2 regions of the Paenibacillus motobuensis genome follow, and region 1 is predicted to be linked to the other one. Evidence: a T-box and tRNA genes for the amino acid it is inferred to sense, from the RefSeq annotation. Region 1 holds a T-box; the other holds one or more tRNA genes.
What was found. The T-box of region 1 lies ahead of leuS (leucine--tRNA ligase). A T-box ahead of a tRNA ligase gene usually reads a tRNA of that ligase, here a tRNA-Leu.

Region 1 (11,066 bases):
AGTAATCTTGAAAAAGGAATAGTTATTGTTCAGTATATACCAGTAGTTAAAGCATACAAATTAGTTAAAAAGACTGAAAAGGTAATAGATTCAAGTAAGGATATTATAAAAGCTACCAAAAAATTTACAAAAATTGGATTTCAAAAAGATTTATTCAAGAGATATGAGAGCCATGTATTCTCAGCAGATCATATTAAGAACGGAATAATGAAATTAGGCAAAGACAGGCAATCAATATTTAGCAGCATAACTAATAAGATTGCTTCAGTAAACCCTTCTAAGTTAAAAAAAGGCTCAAACCAAATGCATACTAAAATAAACGGATATAATGTAACGATCAGATTTTATGTCAATGAGAATGGAACTGTGATTAATGTCAATGCTTTTATGGGAATTGCTGACCGAGTAATAGGAAACCTTGTCAAGTAGAGTGGAGGATGAAATGGAAGATAAAATATTTAAAGAGACTATATCAAAGCTAATTGTTAAAAGAGATTTTTTTGAAGCAGAAAGATTAATGCTAGACTATATAAAGGTAAATCCACATGACATTGATGGTTGGTCTAGGCTGGTAATTCTTGAAACGCTTTCCCCGATTGAAGATTATGAACGAGCGACCGATTATCTAACAACTGCCTTGACTTATCACAGGGACAACCATTTGTTTTTCATTGTGAGGTTGTTTTTTATTGAATGGTACTTGGGCGGCTTAAATGAAACTCTAATAAAAATGGCTTTAGGGCTAAAAAACTCAATGGACTACGAAATGTCCTCCATGTTGTCTTACATTCTTGCTTGGCATTATAAAAATAAAGATATATATAAATTTGAATCTTTATTGGAACAGTCGATACAAGAATATTCAAAACATGTAACTAACTACGCTGATTTAGGAAAGTTTTATTTAAATAAGGGGGAAAAAGAACAAGGAACAGAATTAATTAAGAAGGGTATTGCGAACATTAAAGTCATTTATAGAGACTCTAATAATGATCATGACCCTCTTGATATAATTCGATTTATTAACGAAAGAATAACCGGGGTATTTATAACAGAAGGTACTTATCATTCTCTGGAAAATTTAATACAAACATCAGATTGATAGAACCTATACGATTATTTAACTTTATGGTACTAACTACCAATCGACAAAAACCATTTTTGCTTCATTGGTAAGGTTTGTTGAATAAATCAACATTCTATGTCAGGGAAGATAAAGAAAATTCAATTGAGTTCTACCTACTCTCTTCAACTGACAATAAGAAAGCATTCTTGTTTCATATCATTTTTCAATAAATTTAAGGCCTTGGGGGCACCCCAAGGCCTTGCTTTTTTAATGTTCTCTTTATGCTAAACGGTGCGTTATTGCCCAGAAGATAAGGGCTAGTGAGCTGACGACAGCGCCAAACAAGCAGACGGCATTCCAGCCTGCATAGGCATAGAGCTTGGTTGAAGCAATCGATCCGGCGGCGCTTCCGATGGAATAGAAAATCATGTAGGCTGCGGTCAGCCGACTTCTATAGCACCAACTATAATGAGCATTAAGGCTGCAGAGGTAAGATAGACCGAACGCCAGCCAGCAAGATCAGTCAGTACACCTGCAATGGTTCTCGCTAATAGAATTCCAATAACTACTCCGCTGGTTACAAAGCCAACCACACTTCCTCGTTCGGACGGGTAGGCTAGGGTTGAAGCAAATGACACTAGCACCTGGGTTACAACTGCAAGCAGTCCCATAATAGCTAAGCCAAAGAAAAGAATCGGTACCGCAGGAGCGGTTCCAATGATGACAAGAGCGGCAACAGATAAGAGCATCATGATGACGATCAGTCGGCGCTGATTTAATAAGTCGCCGAGCGGAACGAGCAGGAAAAGTCCGAGTGCATAACAAATTTGAGTCACAGTGATCACGATGCCAAGAGAAGAATGAGAGATTCCAAACTCATATGCCAGAGAGTCGAGCAGCGGCTGAGCGTAATAGACATTTGATACGGCTAGCCCGCAAGCGATGGCGAATAGTATGGCTATACGACGAGTCATTAAGGGAGGAGCAGATTTAGCAGCAGCATTTTGTGTTACAGCTAGGCTATCGAGTTCATTATGGATAACAGGCGAATCCGGGCCAATGTTTTGCATATTCACACCTCGCAGTAGAATTTCAATACCGATCGGTACAAAATGAGTCTATATTTAAGCATGGAGTACTGTCAAGATATATTTGACATTAAGCCTGATGATAAATAAAATTAATTTATACTGATCGATACAAAATGTCTGGGGGTAATAGGATTGGCCAGGCTTCGTGAGTTTGATGAGGAACAAGTTTTGGATGCAGCGATGCAGATTTTTTGGGAGAAGGGGTTTGAAGCTACCTCTTTAAGTGATTTGACATTAAGGATGGGAATTCAGCGCCCTAGCCTATATGCGGCATTTGGCGATAAGAAGGAACTGTTTGAAGCTGCGCTGCGCAAATACACACAAATTCATGCCTCTAATATTAGAGCGCAGTTTCATAATAACTCATCCATCAGAGAGGCGTTTCGCGTTTTTTTTGAAGGATTAGTTGAACAGGCATATGCTGAGGATATGAACCGAGGTTGTTTTTGTCTTAATACAATGGTGGAGCTTGCGCCCCATGACGAGAAATTTGAAATTCTTACGAGGGAGCATCAGATGTACCTGACGGTCATTTTTCAGGAGGCTATAGAACGGGGAATTCAATCGGGTGAACTTAACCCCCGGCTTAACGCAAAGGCTCTCGCACAGACATTGATAGTCTCTATGATTGGATTGACCGTAATGATGAAGTCTCGCCCAGAGCGCTCTTTTGCAGATAACGTAGTGTCGGGGATACTTTTGCAGCTAGCTGAGTAATAAGATATATAGCGTAGCTAGGAAACTGCTTGCCAACAAACAAAGACCAGTTTTACGAACTGGTCTCCTTCGCGTTGGTTGAGATTATTTTAATGCCTGGATGTTGGTGATTGTAAGAGAGATGATATTGACTGAGAAGTCTAAATAAACCATGTTTCTCACTAATAAATATTGACTTGTCCAGGTTATTTAATAAGTAGTTTAATCCATCTTTATATCCACCCTTATTTAGATAATAACAGGCTAATTCATTATTGAAGCGAGCCAGATGGCCCTCAATAATCTGTCGAGTATAAACATTGTTAGGAGATTTATGTTTTATAATCAAGGAGGGAATATCAAAGCGCTGGAGAATATCATCGATGTTAAAGTGGTAGCGATTAGCGAATTCGACAATGTTTAATAGGGACAACAATACTTCATCCTGATTTGATTCCATATAAGTCACGTAGTCTGTAAGTACGTTTGGATCACCTGCGGCTAATTTCGTTACCATTATATTCATTTTGGCCCATTCTCGAAATTTTTCTTTCCATTGTTCAGCTTCCTCATCTTGTTCTTTTACCCAATCCAAGTCGTTATACAATTGTATATACTGCAGAGTTTTTTCATAATCTCTTTTGTTCTCATGAACATCTCCTAGAAGTAAGTTGGCATAAGCTATGTAAGTAAAGAGTGGACGATATGATTTATAACCACTAGCATATTTTGGACTTTTTTGATACAGAAATTGAGCTTTTTGCTTAAGTCTCTCAGCAATTTCCTCCAGCTTATTCCATCGACTTAATCCACGATATGTATTCGCGAGATCCTTCAATGCTTCAAGCTGATCATACTCGCCTAGACGATCTACAAATAATTCAAACTGAAGGGCCCCTTGGTAATTCTTTTCTTGGTTGTTTTCAAGTTCACACATAAACAAACGATACTGACATAGAGCCAGGCGTTCAGAATGTTGATTTCTTTCACTTAGCGCTACATTTTCATACAATATAATGGCTGCTTCTTTTTTTTCATTCTTATTGAGATCTTCTGCTACTTCAAATAGGTGTGGTGAATAGATCAAGCTATCTAGTAATTGCTGAACTGTTTTAAGAAGAAGGTCTAAGTTGCCAACCTCTGCACAACCGTATAAGAAGGGCTTGATCTTGCGCCAGTTAGGAGGAGCCCCAGCTATGACTTCAACGTAGTACTGATTATAGAAGCAACCTTTAGGTAATCCCATAACTTCTGTGATACGGTCTAACTGTCCAATATTCAAAGTTCTATTTTCATTGAGAATGTTGCTAAGAGAGCCGATATTTATACCGACTTTCTCAGCAAATTGTCGTAAATTTAATCCTTCTTGATTCATAAAATCATTCAGTATTGCACTAATCGTGGTTGTACGGATCATATTAGACACCCCTACCATCCAATCTCTAATATTTCAATAGTATCCATTATTTAAATGGTGGTCAATTTAGAAATACGGTGTTCGAAGAACAGAGATAATCGTGTCTTCTCGGTATTTGGAAAAATTATGATAGAATATTTATAGATTGTGAATAATGTTCTTGCTTATTGAAATAGACAGGTTAATTAAGGGAAACAGGAGGTAATACATATTTTAATTAATATACTCGGTTTCTTATTGTTATTATTTACTATACTGTTATTTCTCGTTTTTGTTATCCATTTCATAATCTTCTTTATCAAAAAGAAACAGTTTCCTAAAAAACTACTACTGGCTACTTTGACAAGTGTAATTCTGCTTCTTGGACTATTTCTATATAAGAACTATTTTTTCACTTTTGATACTATTGATAGAGAATATACTCAAAAAGGACCTGGACCTATAACATCACCAACAGAAAAATATACAGCTAATGCTTTTTATGAACTATATGGAGGTGCTGCTGGAGGAGTTAATGTATGGGTTGAAATCACATACAATAATGAAGGAAATAAAGTTAAAACTGTTTATTATAGTGATGCAAAAAGTAACATTTCTATGGAATGGGTGAATGAAAACACCCTGTATATTCTGAATGACGAACCTAAGTATCCAAAATCAAATAGAAGTATCGAATTAGAAATTGATAAAGAGATTTATCACGAAAATGGTCTTGCCTGTAAAAGTTGGTTAATGAAAGATGAATATGAGAAATGCTATCAAAACTAGCGACATCAAAAAACGCTAAAAAAAGACAACTCCCTTTTCGGAAAATCAATCCGTTAGGTAGTTGTCTTATATTCTATAGCGTAAAATCGAGACGACAGGATTTGAACCTGCGACCTCTTGCTCCCGAAGCAAGCGCTCTACCAAGCTGAGCCACGTCTCGGTAAGATGAAGCGTCCCGACTATCAACTTCGATGAACTAGTGGGAACACCTGAAATTATACTCCTGTTCAAAAAACGTGTAAAGCGGTTGTTCTAAAAGTCAGCTTTTGATCACGATGTGAATCAGGAGGTTAATTCGACATCGAAGCTTGAATTCAGCCGGGCTTTCCGGTGCTCACGTACCCAAAACGTACGCTCCGCTCCTCAGCCCCTAGCTTCCTCCAACCTTCTCGGTGCTGAAAACCGGACCTTTTGAACACTCATTAAAAAAGACATGATCTTGAACAATATATGAATATCACATCATCACCTTGATCTTGAAATATAGCCAGGTATGTTGCGTAAAAAAGAATCTTTCTATATAATATAGGGTGATTCATTGGATATTTGCGACTTTGATGAGGATTATTAGTTTGGTTACTGCGCCATTCAGAGAGCCGGCGGCTGGTGAAAGTCGGTTGGAGCAACAAATGAACTCGCCTCGGAGTCATGATGCAAAAGGGCATATCCCCTGTAACATCATCGTCTTACCCGCGTTATTGGGTACATAAGGGAGTGAAGGACAAAGCATGTCCAACGCTAACTAGGGTGGTACCACGGGAAATTTCCTCTCGTCCCTAGCGATAACGCTATGGATGGAGAGGTTTTTTTACATTTCAGGAGATGTTTTAGAGGAGGATTCGAGAATCATGGCGGACAAGAACGTACCTCATGACGTGTATCAAGCCCAGACCATTGAGCCGAAATGGCAAGCATTCTGGGAAGAGAATCATACTTTCAAGACTCGCGAAGACGCGGGAAAACCAAAATTTTATGCATTGGATATGTTCCCCTATCCTTCGGGCGCGGGGCTTCATGTAGGCCATCCTGAAGGCTACACGGCGACGGATATCGTATCTCGCTACAAGCGGATGCGCGGCTATAATGTGCTTCATCCAATGGGCTGGGACGCTTTCGGACTGCCAGCAGAGCAGCATGCGCTGGACACAGGTGAGCATCCTCGCGACATTACGATCAAGAATGTGGACAACTTCCGGCGCCAGATCAAATCGCTCGGTTTCTCCTATGATTGGGACCGTGAGATTAGCACAACGGATCCGGACTACTATAAATGGACACAATGGATTTTCATCCAGCTCTACAAGAAAGGACTCGCTTATGTGGCGGAAATTCCAGTGAACTGGTGTCCGGCACTCGGTACTGTACTTGCCAATGAAGAAGTTATCGACGGCAAGAGTGAGCGAGGCGGCCATCCGGTAATCCGTAAGCCGATGCGCCAATGGGTACTGAAGATTACCGAGTACGCGGAGCGATTATTGGAAGATCTCGAGGAGCTTGACTGGTCCGAGAGTATTAAGGATATGCAGCGCAATTGGATCGGCAAATCTGAAGGTGCGGAAGTCGTGTTTGATATCGATGGACACAAGGATAAGCTGGTCGTATTTACGACTCGTCCGGATACATTGTTCGGTTCTACCTACGCCGTGCTTGCTCCTGAACATGAACTGGTGGCCAAGATCACGACTGACGCACAACGTGAAGCCGTAGAGAGTTATCAGGAACAAGCTGCTCATAAGAGTGATCTGGAGCGTACAGACTTGGCTAAAGAGAAGACAGGCGTGTTTACAGGCGCGTATGCGATCAATCCAGTTAACGGTGCGAAGCTGCCGATCTGGATTGCCGATTATGTACTTGCCGGTTATGGTACCGGGGCGATCATGGCTGTTCCAGGACATGACGAACGCGACTATGAATTTGCGAAGCAATTCGATCTTCCTATCATCGAAGTGCTGTCCGGTGGCGACCTGTCCAAGGAAGCCTATACTGGAGACGGCCCGCATGTCAATTCCGAGTTCCTGGATGGTATGGATAAAGAAGCAGGAATTAAGAAGATGATTTCCTGGCTTGAAGAAAATGGCAAAGGCCAAAGGAAAATCACTTACCGTCTACGCGACTGGTTGTTCAGCCGTCAGCGTTATTGGGGCGAGCCGATTCCGATCCTTCATCTTGAAGACGGAACGATGAAGCCGGTTCCTGAGGATCAGCTGCCGCTTGTCCTTCCGGAAGTTGAGCATATCAAGCCGTCCGGTACAGGGGAATCCCCGCTGGCGAACGTTACAGAATGGGTGAATACGGTAGATCCTGAGACAGGACTTCAAGCTCGCCGCGAGACAAACACGATGCCGCAATGGGCGGGAAGCTGCTGGTACTACCTGCGCTATATCGATCCGCATAATGATAAGGAACTGTGCTCCCCAGAGAAGCAACAGGAATGGCTTCCAGTCGACCTGTATATCGGTGGCGCGGAGCATGCGGTATTGCATCTGCTCTATGCACGTTTCTGGCATAAAGTGCTGTATGATCTTGGCGTGGTATCCACGAAGGAGCCGTTCCACAAGCTCGTTAACCAAGGAATGATTCTGGGCACAAATAATGAGAAAATGAGTAAATCCCGCGGCAATGTTATTAACCCGGACGATATCGTGAACAATTATGGTGCCGATACGCTCCGTATGTATGAAATGTTCATGGGGCCGCTTGAAGCGACCAAGCCATGGAGCGAGAACGGGGTTGAAGGAGCTCACCGATTCTTGTCCCGGATTTGGCGTCTGTTCGTTACTGAGGATGGAAGCCTGAACGCAAAGATCGGCGGCGAAGGCAGCGACGAATTCAAACGTACATGGCATAAGACAGTGAAGAAGGTAACGGAAGATCTTGAGGCTCTGCGCTTCAATACAGCGATCAGCCAGTTGATGATCTTCGTCAACGAAGCTTATAAAGTGGACAGTGTACCGAAAGAAGCAGCTGAGAACTTTGTACAAATGCTGTCTCCGCTCGCACCGCATATCGCAGAAGAATTGTGGGAGCGTCTTGGAAATACTGGAGGCATCAGCTATGTATCATGGCCAACTTATGATGAAGCTTGGACTGTGGATGCTGAAGTAGAGATTGTTGTACAGGTGAACGGGAAGATCGTGGAACGTACGAAGATCTCCAAGGATCTTGACCAAGCAGCTATGCAAGAACACAGCATGAACCTGCCTAACGTGAAGCAGGCTATTGAAGGCAAGACAGTCCGTAAAGTCATTGCGGTTCCGGGCAAGCTTGTCAATATCGTAGTTGGTTAATTTAATATTGCAGACAGACAAGGACTGGGAAGGCCGGCCGAACCCGGCGGTCTTCCCTCTTTTTTTACACGTTTAGAGGTAGTATGTAGTAAATATTAGAGTCACCGTTCGTTTTGGATTTCACTGAACAATTTGTCTAATTTATCGAGATCTTCATTATATTTCTGATGCGTAGCGTCGATAAGTCTGGAGAACACGTCCTGTAGCCCTAAATCTAGAATATCAATGCCTTTGGCGGTGATTCCGCCCGGCACGGAGACGCGCCGCTGGAGCTCTTCCGGGGACAGTCCGCCTTCCGTAAGCAACTTACCGGTACCGAGCAGCATTTGCGACCCCAGATACAAGGCATCGGCTCTGTCGATTCCCGTCATCTCGGTCGCAGTCTCGGCCCAACGCTGCAGGATGAACGCGATAAAGGCTGGGCCGCAGCTTGAGATATCAGAGGCGATCCGGGTTTGTTCCTCCTTAATGATTAATGGCGTGCTGATCGATGACATGAGTTGCTCCAGCAAGAGACGGTCCTCCGGCTGGATGCGCGAACCATATATGCAGAGCGAGGCACCGCTTTGCACCGAATGTGTAATGCTGGGAATGATTTTTGCTATACGCGATGGAACGGCCTGCTCCAGCATTTCAATTTGAACAGGGCTCGTAATGGATACGATAATTTGTCTATCCGTCAGCACATCCTTAATCTCCGATAGGACGCCCGGGAAATCCAGCGGCTTCACACATAGGAATATAATCTGGCTCTCACGCGCGGCTTCGACATTGCTGTCTACGATGCGTATTCCGGGATGGCGTCCTGCAATCCGCTCCGCCTTATGCGGGGAACGATTGCTGATGCAGATGAAGCTTTGATGTAGTGCACCGGAGCGTAGAAATGCGTCGATCAGCAGGCTGCCCATAGACCCTGTTCCGATGAAAGCCACTTTCATCCCGTTTCCTCCTTTCGTGCAAATATGCAGTGTTTTTATATATGTATGCATCTTGATTGGATCTTCATGACCTAAACGGCACAGATTCTTTTGAGATTGGAGTGTTATATGATGAATAAAGGGTATGTCATTACCTCGATTTGCTCCGCGCTTGCGGGGGCTGTATTAATGCTTCTTGTGCTAGGAGGCAGCCATGCCTCAGGGATCGAAGGGTGGACCCCCGTGAACCGTGAGGTGGCGCTAACTCTGCAGGATCAGGCGGCTCTTATGAATGATGCCTCCTCAGATAGGTCGGCTCTGACTGCAACGGCGCCACTAACCACAGAGACACAGGCTCAAGGACAGGTAGAGCAGGTTTTGCTTGATGCGGATACGGCAGCGCAGAACAATAACGGGGGAAACGCTGAACCAAATGCTATGGGCACGGGTACATCGGATGCAGAGGCTAAGAGCGAAGGTACACTACCCGCAGAAGCCCAAGGCCAGAGTGGCTTGATTAATATCAATACGGCCGGAGTGACAGAGCTTCAGGAGATTCCTGGAATCGGTGAGAAGAAGGCGCAGGCGATCATTCATTTTCGCAATGAGAATGGCCCCTTCCAATCGGTAGATGATTTGACGAAGGTCAAAGGAATCGGCGCAAAAATGCTTGAAAAAATGAGGCCCTTTGTAGGGCTGAGATAGGAGATTAGCGAACAATGAATCATGATCAGCGTAAAGATTGGGATACGTATTTCATGGATATCGCCTATATGGTATCGACGCGTTCCCGCTGCGATCGTCGCCATGTTGGGGCTGTGCTCGTGCAAGGCAAGAAGCTGCTCGGAACAGCATATAACGGAGCGCCATCCGGTGTTCCGGATTGTTCGGAAGCAGGCTGCATGATCTCCGAGGAATACGAATTGGTCATTCAGGACGGCAAAGAGACTATGGTCAAAAAACAGCGTTGTATCCGCACGATCCATGCGGAGCAGAATCTGCTGTTGTTCACCGACCGAATTGATCGTGAAGGCTCGAGCGTATACGTAACAGATGAACCGTGCTGGACCTGTGCGAACATGCTCGCGAACAGCGGGATTACAGAGATCGTCTTTCACCGCCCGTATCCGAAGGATACCGACAAAGTCAGGGCAATGCTGGAGCAGGTAGGCATCCGGTTCCGTAGACTGGACACTTACCAGCCGCCGCAAGAGACGATATCTGCAGTAGAGAACTAATAGATCGGCATCAAAGATCAATATATAACAAGATGAAGGAAGAACCTCATCTGCTTAGGCAGGTGGGGTTCTTTGTCGTATACAGAAGTAATGGTGGTTGGCTTCTAATGACAATTAGAAATTGGGAGGGTAAAAATTGTGAAAAGCAGACCATTGGCAATGGTCGTCTGCTGCTGGATTGCCGGGAGCGGGAGTGCTGTCCTATGGCATGGAACCTCATTATGGCTTACTTGGGGCGGGCTGACCCTGCTAATCCCCCTACTAGGGATCGTACTAAGATATCGGCCAAGACAGATGGTTTTGTTATGGCTTGCTTTTTCGCTTGGGGCTATATATTGGCAAATCAACGATGGGAGAAATGTAAGCAAGATTAGCACCGGCCTTGCTGCAGAAGATATAACTTCGGATACCGTTATGGTTAGAGCAATTGGAATGATCGTCTCCGCGGTGGAAGTCGATGGTGATCGGGCCGCATTTACAGCAGCTCTGCAGCGTGTAGAGCCTTCGCAAGCTCCAGGTGAAAGCACAGCTCCGGGTATACATGGGATCGACACCGCTGGTGAGCGGGTTGCCGTACAGATCAAGC
Region 2 (11,066 bases), on a different contig from region 1:
CTCCTTGCCGCAGGCCGACAGGACTACCGTTAACGCCAGAAATACCCCTAATAACATATTGAATCTTTTCATATTCTCTCTAACTTCTCCCTTCGACAACTCTCGCCTTAATTGATAATGATTATCATTATTGATAGTAAAGGAGGAGTGCCGAATGTACCATGGACAAATTCCCGAATTAGCATGGACTTTTTCCAGTTAGCAGCTCTGTTGCAGCTTCTGCCATTTGCTCCATCGCAGTCGGAGAATGTTCCCGCCACGGATAGGAGTTAATAAGATGCATCGTCCCCTCTCTAACCGCCTGAATGGACATCCATGCCGCCGAGGATGATAACTCCCTCCAATAGGCCAATGTCTCCGAGTCTTGTCGGACTAGGACAAAAATATGCTTTGCCTTGATCATCGCCAATTGATCTATAGTCAACGATGCAAAGGGTTGTGCCTCTTGAAGATTAGGGGGTGTTTCGCAGCCCAGCAGCTTGTAGAGTACTTCATGCACAGCTCGGCTGTTATATAATGCAAGCTGATCATGGAAGACGCGCACCACAACTGCTGCCGGAGGCTGCATATACTGAATGATCCGAAGTCTCAGCCGAATAATATTCCGTTCAAAGGATTGCAGCCATTGATCTGCCTCCGCCTTCCTGTCTAGCAGCGTGGCCAGTGTCATTAGCTCTCTCTTCCAATCCCCTGTCTCCAATGCCAGCTCATGGAGCGGGGCAATCTGCTCTAATCTCTGTTTCTCCCAAGGCTCCAGCCCTTGGATGCATATAATCCGCTCCGGCTTGGCCGCTACAAGCTTCTCAAGATTAGCCTCTTTATTATGATTTTGCCGATAGGCATCCAGATGAACAGGGATATCCGGGCCAAGGGTATGATACCGCTCGGATGACCATTTAGGATGCAATGGAGCCGCATAGGGGATAATCTGCAGCGGAGTCAGATATCCAAGCAGCGAGGTAGAGCCGTATAAGGCTATCCTGTTGCTCCGCTCCTTCATGTATGCCGAAGGGGACAAGCCCATCTCTTTTTTGAATTTTCGGCTAAAATAGAATTCGTCCTTGTACCCCACCAACGGGGCGATCTCCTTCAACAATGCACCTGAACTAAGCATTAACTGCTTCGCCTTTGCCATTCTTACCTGTGTTACATAATCCATGACGCTGTGTCCGTATGTCTTCTTGAACATATCTGCAAAATATTTCGGACTGAACTCTGCGACCTCAGCCAGTCGTTGTATCGTCAATTCCTCACCATAATGCTCCTCGATATACGTTCTGGCCTTTTCAAGCACTTGCGCTTTATCGATTCCAGCCGCATTCCCGCTCCCGGCCGCCAGTTCGTACAGCAGCTCCTGGAAATCAAGCTGGGCCTGACACTGCTTATGTGACTGACTATGATGAAAATTCCTATGCACTTTACGGCTTACCGCCTTCAGGTTCTCTGCCGAACATACAGCCAAATTGTCCTCCCAGAGCGTACAAGATCCCAAATCTGTTATCTCTTTTATAGATTCCTTATATGAAGCATCCGCCTGATAGAGACTAAAATGGAATACGGCTGCTGTCACGAGATCGCACCTACGGCTCTTCGCTCCAAAGGTTCTTCCGCAAGGACATAGCTGAACACCGCCCTCACTAAGATGAACCGTCCGCCCCTCCAACTCGAGATTGAGCTCGCCCTTTAACACTATAATTAACGCATTTTGCATAGCCAGTTGCTGCTCCAGATTCAATCCGGTCTGGTTATAAAAGTCCGCATGCCACAGTCGGACCATCATAGCCTGAAGATCTACTCGTTTATGGTTTGCATTGGTCATCATTTATGTACCGCCTTTATTAATTGAGAATGGTTATCATTATCATGTAGATATCATACCATAAACGCCAGTCTGCGATAAGGACTTTCCATACGACTCTCTTCATTCCTATTAAAATAAAAAACAACCCCACTCCTTGTAAGGAATCAGGTTGTTCATAGAAAATAGAAAAAGCACCCGCCTCAGCGAATGCTTCTTAACTGTATGCGGTAGAGAGGACTCGAACCTCCACGGGCGTACGCCCACTACCCCCTCAAGATAGCGTGTCTGCCATTCCACCACTACCGCATATAACATGGTGACCCGTAGGGGATTCGAACCCCTGTTACCTCCGTGAAAGGGAGGTGTCTTAACCCCTTGACCAACGGGCCATATTTAATTAGGTTCCAAAAGCAGCGACAAGAAAGATTATAGCAAGAACTATTAAACATGGCAAGATGTTTTTTTAAATATTTTTACACCTTCACACCAGAAATAAAAAACTCCCGACACCGTTATGCAGCGCGGAAGCTTCAACTCTGAAGAACCCTTCTTATCAGGATTCTCATCTCTTGTAAATGAAGTTATTCAAAACGGAGAGAGAGGGATTCGAACCCTCGCACCGCTTACGCAGTCTAACCCCTTAGCAGAGGGTCCCCTTATAGCCACTTGGGTATCTCTCCAAGAAATGGCTCCCCGAACAGGACTCGAACCTGTGACAACTCGATTAACAGTCGAGTGCTCTACCGACTGAGCTATCAGGGAACATTGAATAACTATCAGAATAAATCCAATTTTATTACGCTTTCATCAGAAAGTCAAGATAGCGTGGCAGACTTTTGCTAGATCACACAATAAGCAATAAGAGGACAAGCTAAGCCAAAAAAAATTTAAAATTCTCCTCATCCCCCCTTGCTAAATTCCAAATGGTGGATATAATAAAGTCAACGTCAAAATAATTTTAATGTTAAATAAAATTGAACGAGTTAAATATTTTACCGAGAGGGAGATATTTATGCCTGAAGCTGTTTTGATGAAGGAAAAGAAACTCTCCAGTCTGCTTGCTCATAAAGAATTTACCCTTTATCTTCTTGCCAGAGTTATCTCTCACTTTGGCGACTCCATCGACTCGATCGCTTATAGCTGGATGGTCTACATGCTCACAGGATCGAAAATCATGATGGGTACTTTGTTCGCTCTTAATTTCGTACCTGGCATTCTGTTCAATTTCTTCACTGGAGCCCTAGTGGATCGCTGGTCGAAGCGCAAAGTCATTGTCATCACCTATTCTTGCCGCGGCCTACTTGTCATTTTTACAGCACTGTTGTATTGGCAAGGATGGCTACAACCCTGGCATCTGTATGTATTGACCTTTACGATCTCCACCATCGAATGCTTCTCGCATCCCGCGGAAATGGCGATCGTACCTTCCCTGCTTCCAAAACATAAACTATTAAGTGCCAACTCTATCTCCACCTCCGCCACAAGAACTGCCGAATTAGCCGGTCTTGCAATTACTGGCGGCATGATCGCCTTCTTGGGTATTTCCGGAGCAATCTTGCTGGATGGAATCACCTTCTTCACAGCCGCTACGCTGATAGCCTTTATCCGTGTCAACAAAGAAGAAACTGGAGAAGATGCATCTCAATCTTCAGCTGCGAAGACCTCTTTTATTCAGGAAATTAAGTTTGGACTCAAGTTCCTCTTCTCGAATCGGATGATCGTCACCATTGTCATCTGCGCTGCTTATGTTAACCTATGTCTCGCGCCCTATAATGTATTGACTCCGGTCTATGTAGCAGAAATTCTCAAATCCGGACCACAAGGGCTAAGCATACTCGGAATCGGCATGATCAGCGGAATGATCGTAAGTGCACTGTGGATTAGCCACAAGGGCACCCAGTTCAAGAAAAGCCAGCTTATCATCTTGGGTTATTTGATGCTCGGTCTAAGCTATTCTCTGTTGTATCTGCCTACCTTCTTTCAGGTCCATTCACTTTATTTTGCCGTCGTTATCACTTTTTGCATGGGGATGTCGGTCTCACTCATCAGCACGCCGGCCACTACTTACTTTATGGAGACGGTACCGAAGGAGCTGTTGGGCAGAGTCGGAGCTATTTATAGCATGATCTGTACGATAGCAATACCGATTGGCAGCTCTCTGGCCGGATTTTTAGGGGAATGGATGAAAGTCAATCTTTTATTTCTCATCTTCGGTCTATTGATGATCGTTCCGTTCTTCTATTTACTCAGCCGGCGTAGCTTCCGTGAGATCTGACGGCGGCTATCCAGCCGCTACTATCTTGTACTTTCCCTTGCATGAGTTATACTAAAATGAAGCAGTTATATGAACTTATTAGATTCCAGGGGGAACATCGTGAAAAAGGAACTCAAAACTTTAGAAGAAATCCGTATATACTCCGATCCCTATCGCATTCAGATTCTGAATGAATTTATAAGCTTCAACAGACCCGCAACGGTAAAAGAAGTGGCCGACGCTCTTCATGAAGTGCCTGCCAAGGTGTATTATCATGCCAAAAAGCTGGAGAGCATCGGAATGCTTGAACTGGTAGATACCAAGCTGGTGAACGGAATTACAGCCAAATATTATGAACCTTATAAAGGCCAGGTCATCATTCGCAAAAGTGAAGTTGATGATACGATCAAGCAGGTCTTCCAATCGGAGGCCGAGAAGTTGGTCTCGAACTTCTATGATGAGAACAAGAAGCGTTTCCTGCAGAATTACAGTGGAAGCATGTCAAAAGGAAACTTATTTAATAACAGTAGCATCTATTTAACAGAGCAGGAAGCCGAGCAATTGTTCTCGATGATTAATGAATTTTGTGAGCAGCATGGCCACCTTTCCCCGGGAGAGGGTCGCGTGCGGTACGAGATGTTCTTTACTCTATTTCACAATCCAGATATCAAATCCAAATAAAAAGAACCATCGTCTCCATTGTAGGAATGATGGTTCTTATGCTTATTCCTATTTAATTGCTCCAGCTTGCTCTTCGTCCGTCTTGTTCTCATATCCGCGAAAGCGAACTGGCTTCGTCCATCCTCCGGGTTGCGCTTGCCTTCCCTGACGCATTTTTGCCGAAATTTCTTCGCCTTTGATACTGCCATATACATCTCACTCCTCATCTGTTAATAGCTCTAGTATAGCATAAAACCGCATCCCTATATTGTATGCAGCTTCAATACGCCTGAACAACGGCCGCAGCGGTACCTTGCAGGATCCACCTTACGTTTGCGCTTATACTCCATTCCACAGCGGACACATATTAACTTATAGCGATAGGGCAAGGTCCGACGTTTAGCAGCTCCCGGCAGCGACTGGCAATAACGGCTTCCGTCTACCTTTTGCAGCAGTGCCTTGAATTCAGGGTCTCGGTGCTTGTATCCTTTGCCCGATATATGAAGATGATAGTGGCACAGTTCATGCTTAATAATCTTCTCCACCTCATCCCGGCCATAGGTCTGAAGCTGTGCAGGGTTAATCTCAATATTATGACTTTTTAGAAAATATCTTCCCCCGGTCGTCCTTAAGCGCCTGTTAAATGAAGCTTGGTGGAGAAAAGGTATACCGAAACTGCGCAGTGAGATTTCCTCGACCCATTCCTGAAGCTGTTTGTCGTCCATAGTTGCGGCTTCTCCTCTTGGTATAGTAACTTGTACTACTTTATCATAACACGCCGGTCATCATGCTGATTTTACTTGAATTTTAACTTCCTCTTAGGCTACACTGTCAAGTAGTAATGACAGAATAAAGGAGATTATTCGCGATGCCTTCAATGAGATACGTCATTTTGCAGCAAAATAGCGATCTGAAATTTGTAGAAATGCCTGAAGAATATGCCTATCAGCTGAGCGCACTTAACCTGCGACTGAACAAGGAGATCGCCAAGTTAACTGCCGCCAATGTGCCAAGCCTGCCGCTGGCTGTTGCCGAGTGCGACCGTCTTGACCTGCTGCAGCCATCCTTGCAAATTATGAGTGGAATCAATTATATCAATGAGTTGGAGTCCGCCTTCGCTTCCATCCAGGAGGAGAATTACCCGCTCATCTCCCTGCTGACCGAGATTCGCGCATTGCAAGCCCAGCTCGAGCAGTGGTACGAGGAAGAGGAACTTATTTAACTTTTATATAAGTGATTAACAAGGCCGCTTTTCAGCTCCGAAGCCTATCCTTCCGATGTGTGTTTTTTCAAAACGCTTCAGTTGGATGAAGCTAGGGACGTAAGGAGCGCAGCGTACGTAGTTTGTACGTGAGCACCTGAGATGTTTCCGTAGGGAACATGACTTCGTAAGCATTTGCTTAGGCCCGGCTGAATTCAAGATTCGATGCCGAATAGGCTTCTCAGTGTGACTTCGAGATCAAAAGCGGCCTTTTTGACTTCCTCATTCTAATAGATGTTCAAAAAGGCCGCTTTTCAGCTCCGAGAAGGTTGGATGAAGCTAGGGACGTAAGGAGCGCAGCGTACGTAGTTTGTACGTGAGCACCTGAGATGTTTCCGTAGGGAACATGACTTCGTAAGCATTTGCTTAGGCCCGGCTGAATTCAAGATTCGATGTCGAATAGGCTTCTCAGTGTAACTTCGAGATCAAAAGCGGCCTTTTTGACTTCCACTATAGTGGCGGACCTGCACTTTTTCCGGCATTCCCCCATATGCTAAACGTACTAAGCATGCCGGAGGAGGAGATATCCTTGCCAACTTGGCTAAGTAATCAAATTATGCGAGCCTTTAATAAACGGGATCGCCGTCAGATACGATTACTCAATGATTGCTGGTTCTTCTACTATAACCGTCAATGGACCAATGGGACCTCAAATCAACTGCCCCGTTCCAAATCATAGCCTAATTAACCGTCCACTATAGACGAAAGCCCGCCATCATCTGGCGGGCTTCTTTCACATCCTATTGCGGACTGTTGGCAGAATCGTTAGGCTTGCGCATGGTCAAGCCGACTCTTCCCTTCTTCAGATCAACATTCAAGACCCAGACGGTCACATTATCTCCTACCGAGACGACATCCATTGGGTGCTTCACAAAGCGATCACTAAGCTGGGAAATATGCACGAGACCATCATTCTTGATTCCGATATCGACAAAGGCACCAAAGTCGATCACGTTGCGTACGGTACCTTGCAGTTCCATACCTGGCGTCAGGTCCTCGATCTTAAGCACATCGGTGCGGAAAATCGGTAGAGGCAGTTCTTCACGCGGATCACGGCCTGGACGCTGCAGGCTGTCGATAATATCGCGCAGTGTCGGCACGCCGACTTCCAATTGCACGGCAACCGCCTCTGGCTGTAGAGTGGCCAGCTTGCTATTTAATTCTTTCGAGCCAAGCTGTTCCATTTCTACACTCAGCTCAGCAAATAACCGCTCCACTACTTCATAGGATTCCGGATGAATTGGCGTACGATCCAGCTCGAAGCTGCCATCGTTAATACGCAGGAAGCCGATGCACTGCTCATAGGTTTTGGCACCCAGCCGCGGCACCTTCTGGAGTTCCTTACGGCTCTTGAACCTGCCGTTCTCATCCCTATATTTCACGATATTCTTCGCAATGGTTGCATTTACGCCAGATACATAAGACAGCAAGGAAGATGAAGCCGTATTAACATCAACACCAACATGGTTAACAGCGGATTCCACGACATTCTTCAGGCTCTCATCGAGATGCTTCTGAGATACGTCATGCTGATACTGCCCAACACCAATCGCTTTGGGCTCGATCTTAACCAATTCGGCAAGCGGGTCCTGTAGACGCCGTGCTATCGAAGCTGCGCTGCGCTCTGCCACATCCAGATTTGGGAACTCCTCCTGAGCGAGCTTGGAAGCAGAGTATACACTAGCACCCGCTTCATTGACGATCAAATAAGCAAGCTCCTTATCCTTGTTATTCCTGCCTGCGATCACGTCAGCTACGAATTGCTCCGTCTCCCGTGAGGCTGTGCCGTTGCCAATGACGATCAACGATATCCCGTATCTGTCGATCAACTGGTTGAATATCTCCTCAGCTTCCCGCTTCTTGTTGTTCGGCGGCGTCGGGTAAGTAACAGCAACCTCCAATAGCTTGCCGGTCTCGTCAACGACAGCGAGCTTGCAGCCCGTACGGTAGGCTGGGTCGACACCAAGCACCCGCTGACCGCGTACCGGAGGTTGAAGGAGAAGGTTACGCAAATTACCTGCAAAGATAGCAATCGCCTGGCCCTCAGCCTTCTCCGTCAATTCAGCGCGTACTTCCCGCTCAATCGAAGGGGCGATCAGCCGCTTGTAAGCATCCTCAATGACGGAATGAAGTACGGCCTCTACCACTGAACTGCCCTTGATCCAGCGTCCGGCAATATGACGATGAATCGCTTCTATCTCCACTTCTAGCGTCACCTTCAGCACATTCTCACGTTCGCCGCGATTCATAGCCAGGATGCGGTGGGAAGGCATCTTCTTCGCCGCTTCCCGGTAGTTATAATACATCTCATACACCGACTCTTCTTCCGGCGTCTTCGCTTCTGATATCATAAATCCGTGATCCATCGTATAACGGCGGACCCATGCCCGGGTTGACGCTTCATCGGAGATCTCCTCAGCAATGATATCCATCGCCCCCTGAACGGCTTCCTCTGCAGTCTCAACGCCCTTCTCAGCATCGATATACTGAGCCGCCTCCTGAAGCAGGTCCCCTTGCTTCGGCTGAGCCAGTATCCACTTGGCCAGCGGTTCTAGCCCCTTCTCTTTGGCGACACTTGCCCGCGTCTTGCGCTTCTGCTTATACGGACGATACAAATCCTCGACTTCCTGCAGCTTCACTGCGTGTCCAATCGCCGCAGCCAGTTCATCGGTCAGCTTGCCCTGCTCATCGATGATCCGCAGCACCTCACGCTTACGTTCACCCAGGTTGCGTAAATATTGCATCCGATCGGCGATATCCCGCAGCTGATTCTCATCAAGCTCCCCGGTCATCTCCTTCCGATAACGGGCAATGAACGGAATGGTGTTGCCCTCATCCAATAATGATGCTGTCGTCCTCACTTGCTTCAGGGACAGATTCAGCTCCTTGGCAATTTGGCGGACAATTAGCTCCTGCTCCTCTGCCCCTGAATGATCCTGATTTACCGTTGTAGTTACTGTCATATCCGATTGTGACAAGTGCGATCCCTCTTTCGTCTCAAAATACAATTGTCTCTATTATCACAAACTTTCCGGCTCATTTCCAGCGTGTTGAGCTTTCACCCAACTAGCTGCCGGATAAAATAATAAAGCACCGGGCTCCCCCGATGCTCTATCGCCTTATTCTAGAAATTGGAGTAAATAGCGTTGTCCACGCTTCCAGCGTAAATAATGAAGACAAACAAAATGATGAAAAGCAAAAGCCCATAAATAATAGTTCCGATAATTCCACAAACAAGTCCGGCAATTGCCAAGCCCTTTCCTTGCTCATATCTCCGCTTGAGTTCTTTTAAAGACAAGCTAGAGAAAATAATCGCCATAATCCCCAGAAGAAAACCGACGTAAGGAATCAGGAGTGATAAAATTCCCAATACCAAAGCCGCGATCGACTTGCCGTTCGTCTTCTGAACAACCGGGGGTCCCGGTGGAAACGGCGGTGGGTAGTTATTCATCGTTGAATATTGATACTGCTGATCTGACGGATTTCGATCCATTCAATAAGGTCCTCCCCAAAAATATATAGCTACATTATAACAGATATCCCCAGTTTCGGAGATGAAAAAGTCCAATAATTTTCTTTTTTTCAGCAAAATACACCTCGTGTCAGCCTCCAAAACAGGAAAATATTGTACCTTCTCCTTTCAGCAAACATTCAGCCTCTATTCAGATTACATTCAGCCTAGCTTCACTCTCCTTTCATATTCGCCCAATAAAATAACTGTGAGCCGCTTAATGTCGTTCGAATCATATGAAGAAAGCTGAGTGATTCTATTTGAAGAAGAAATGGTTATGGATTGTAATTGTAATCGTTATATTGGCGCTTATCGCCGTTGCCCTATCGCTGACGCTCCCGTCCAAGAACAACGCGGCAGAACCTCCGCAGCAGAGGACGACCAAGGTGACGAAGGGCAATATTACAGTTAGCGTCTCCGGATCAGGCTCCGTCATCTCCACGGATAGCGAAAGTGTCCGCACCAAGGACGAGGGTAAAGTAAATAAAGTGCTCGTCAAGACCGGTGACGTCGTTAAAAAGGGGCAGACCCTGTTAACCTATGAGGCAGTGGATTTGTCCAGCAACCTGGAGGACCAGGAGACAAATCTGCAGACGCAAAAATGGGATCTCGAGGATTTGCAGGATCAATATAAGCACAAGGTACAGGACGGTGCCTCTGAAGAGGAGTTAAAACAGATCCAGAAATCAATGGATAAACAGGAATTGAATATTACGAAGACAGAGCAGGATATCGCCACGATAAAAGAGAACATGCTTCCTCCCGATCCGTTGACTTCTCCGATTGCCGGGACGATTACTAGTGTCAACATTACCTCTGGCGAACAAGCCAAAGCGGGGAGCGAATTATTCGTCATTACCGACTATCAAAATTTAAGCGTGAAGACCCAGGTCGATGAACTTGATATTCCCGAGGTTAAAAAGGGCATGAAAGCGCGTCTCCAGTTGGACGCATTGCCAGACCAGACCATCGAAGGCACTGTCTCCGATATATCGAATGAAGGTTCAGCCTCTAACGGCGTATCCCTCTTCGATGTCACGATCAAGATGAACCCTACAGATGGTACGCGCGTCGGTATGACAGCAGAAGCAACTATTATAGTGAATGAGAAGGAAGATATTCTTAAATTACCAATCGAAGCTGTTCAGAAATTAGGTGAAAAATATTTCGTAATACTCCCATCCACGGGTACTGAGACAGAATCGAATATTCCGGCAGCAGCGGATTCGGCAAATGCCCGCAGAGCGGGAATTCAAGATAAAGCAGATGTCAGCGCTGAAAGCGGGAACAGTTCCAAAGCAGCCCCAGAAAATCCAGAGGATCTGACGGACAAGCAGGGTAGCTCAGGAACCACGAGCAATTCTAGGAACGGAAGACGAAGCATGTTAGGAAATACAAAAGAAGTCGAGGTTGGCGTTCATGATGAAAATTATATCGAGATCGTCAGCGGTTTAAATGAAGGCGACGAAGTCGTCATTCCAACCATCATGGCAGACTCGACGGATAATACTGCCAGGGAGCAATTCATTCAAGGCGGAGGGGCCGTTAGATTTGGTGAAGGCAGCTTCCGCAGCGAATC

Region 2: it encodes a tRNA-Leu, which carries the amino acid that the T-box ahead of leuS (leucine--tRNA ligase) is inferred to sense. The anticodon was not compared.

The regions. Positions count from the first base shown of each region.
Region 1 covers NZ_BAAACX010000023.1:66,032-77,097, reverse strand. Annotated here, with positions in the region: gene ABD014_RS22035 (RHS repeat domain-containing protein) at 1-429, shown strand, start outside; gene ABD014_RS22030 (tetratricopeptide repeat protein) at 443-1,102, shown strand; partial or broken gene ABD014_RS22025 (MFS transporter) at 1,346-2,136, opposite strand; gene ABD014_RS22020 (TetR/AcrR family transcriptional regulator) at 2,290-2,874, shown strand; gene ABD014_RS22015 (helix-turn-helix transcriptional regulator) at 2,927-4,270, opposite strand; gene ABD014_RS22010 (DUF5412 family protein) at 4,610-5,038, shown strand; tRNA gene ABD014_RS22005 (tRNA-Pro) at 5,125-5,198, opposite strand; T-box leader at 5,584-5,819, shown strand; gene leuS (leucine--tRNA ligase) at 5,887-8,325, shown strand; gene comER (late competence protein ComER) at 8,427-9,263, opposite strand; gene ABD014_RS21990 (ComEA family DNA-binding protein) at 9,372-9,947, shown strand; gene ABD014_RS21985 (deoxycytidylate deaminase) at 9,962-10,480, shown strand; gene ABD014_RS21980 (ComEC/Rec2 family competence protein) at 10,619-11,066, shown strand, end outside.
Region 2 covers NZ_BAAACX010000007.1:172,180-183,245, reverse strand. Annotated here, with positions in the region: gene ABD014_RS06000 (iron-hydroxamate ABC transporter substrate-binding protein) at 1-72, opposite strand, end outside; gene ABD014_RS05995 (AraC family transcriptional regulator) at 179-1,822, opposite strand; tRNA gene ABD014_RS05990 (tRNA-Leu) at 2,025-2,107, opposite strand; tRNA gene ABD014_RS05985 (tRNA-Glu) at 2,116-2,190, opposite strand; tRNA gene ABD014_RS05980 (tRNA-Ser) at 2,393-2,481, opposite strand; tRNA gene ABD014_RS05975 (tRNA-Asn) at 2,488-2,563, opposite strand; gene ABD014_RS05970 (MFS transporter) at 2,814-4,076, shown strand; gene ABD014_RS05965 (ArsR/SmtB family transcription factor) at 4,176-4,736, shown strand; gene ABD014_RS05960 (hypothetical protein) at 4,709-4,924, opposite strand; gene ABD014_RS05955 (SprT family protein) at 4,979-5,440, opposite strand; gene ABD014_RS05950 (hydrolase/acyltransferase) at 5,584-5,937, shown strand; gene cmpA (cortex morphogenetic protein CmpA) at 6,506-6,655, shown strand; gene ABD014_RS05940 (Tex family protein) at 6,717-8,939, opposite strand; gene ABD014_RS05935 (DUF4190 domain-containing protein) at 9,101-9,469, opposite strand; gene ABD014_RS05930 (efflux RND transporter periplasmic adaptor subunit) at 9,748-11,066, shown strand, end outside.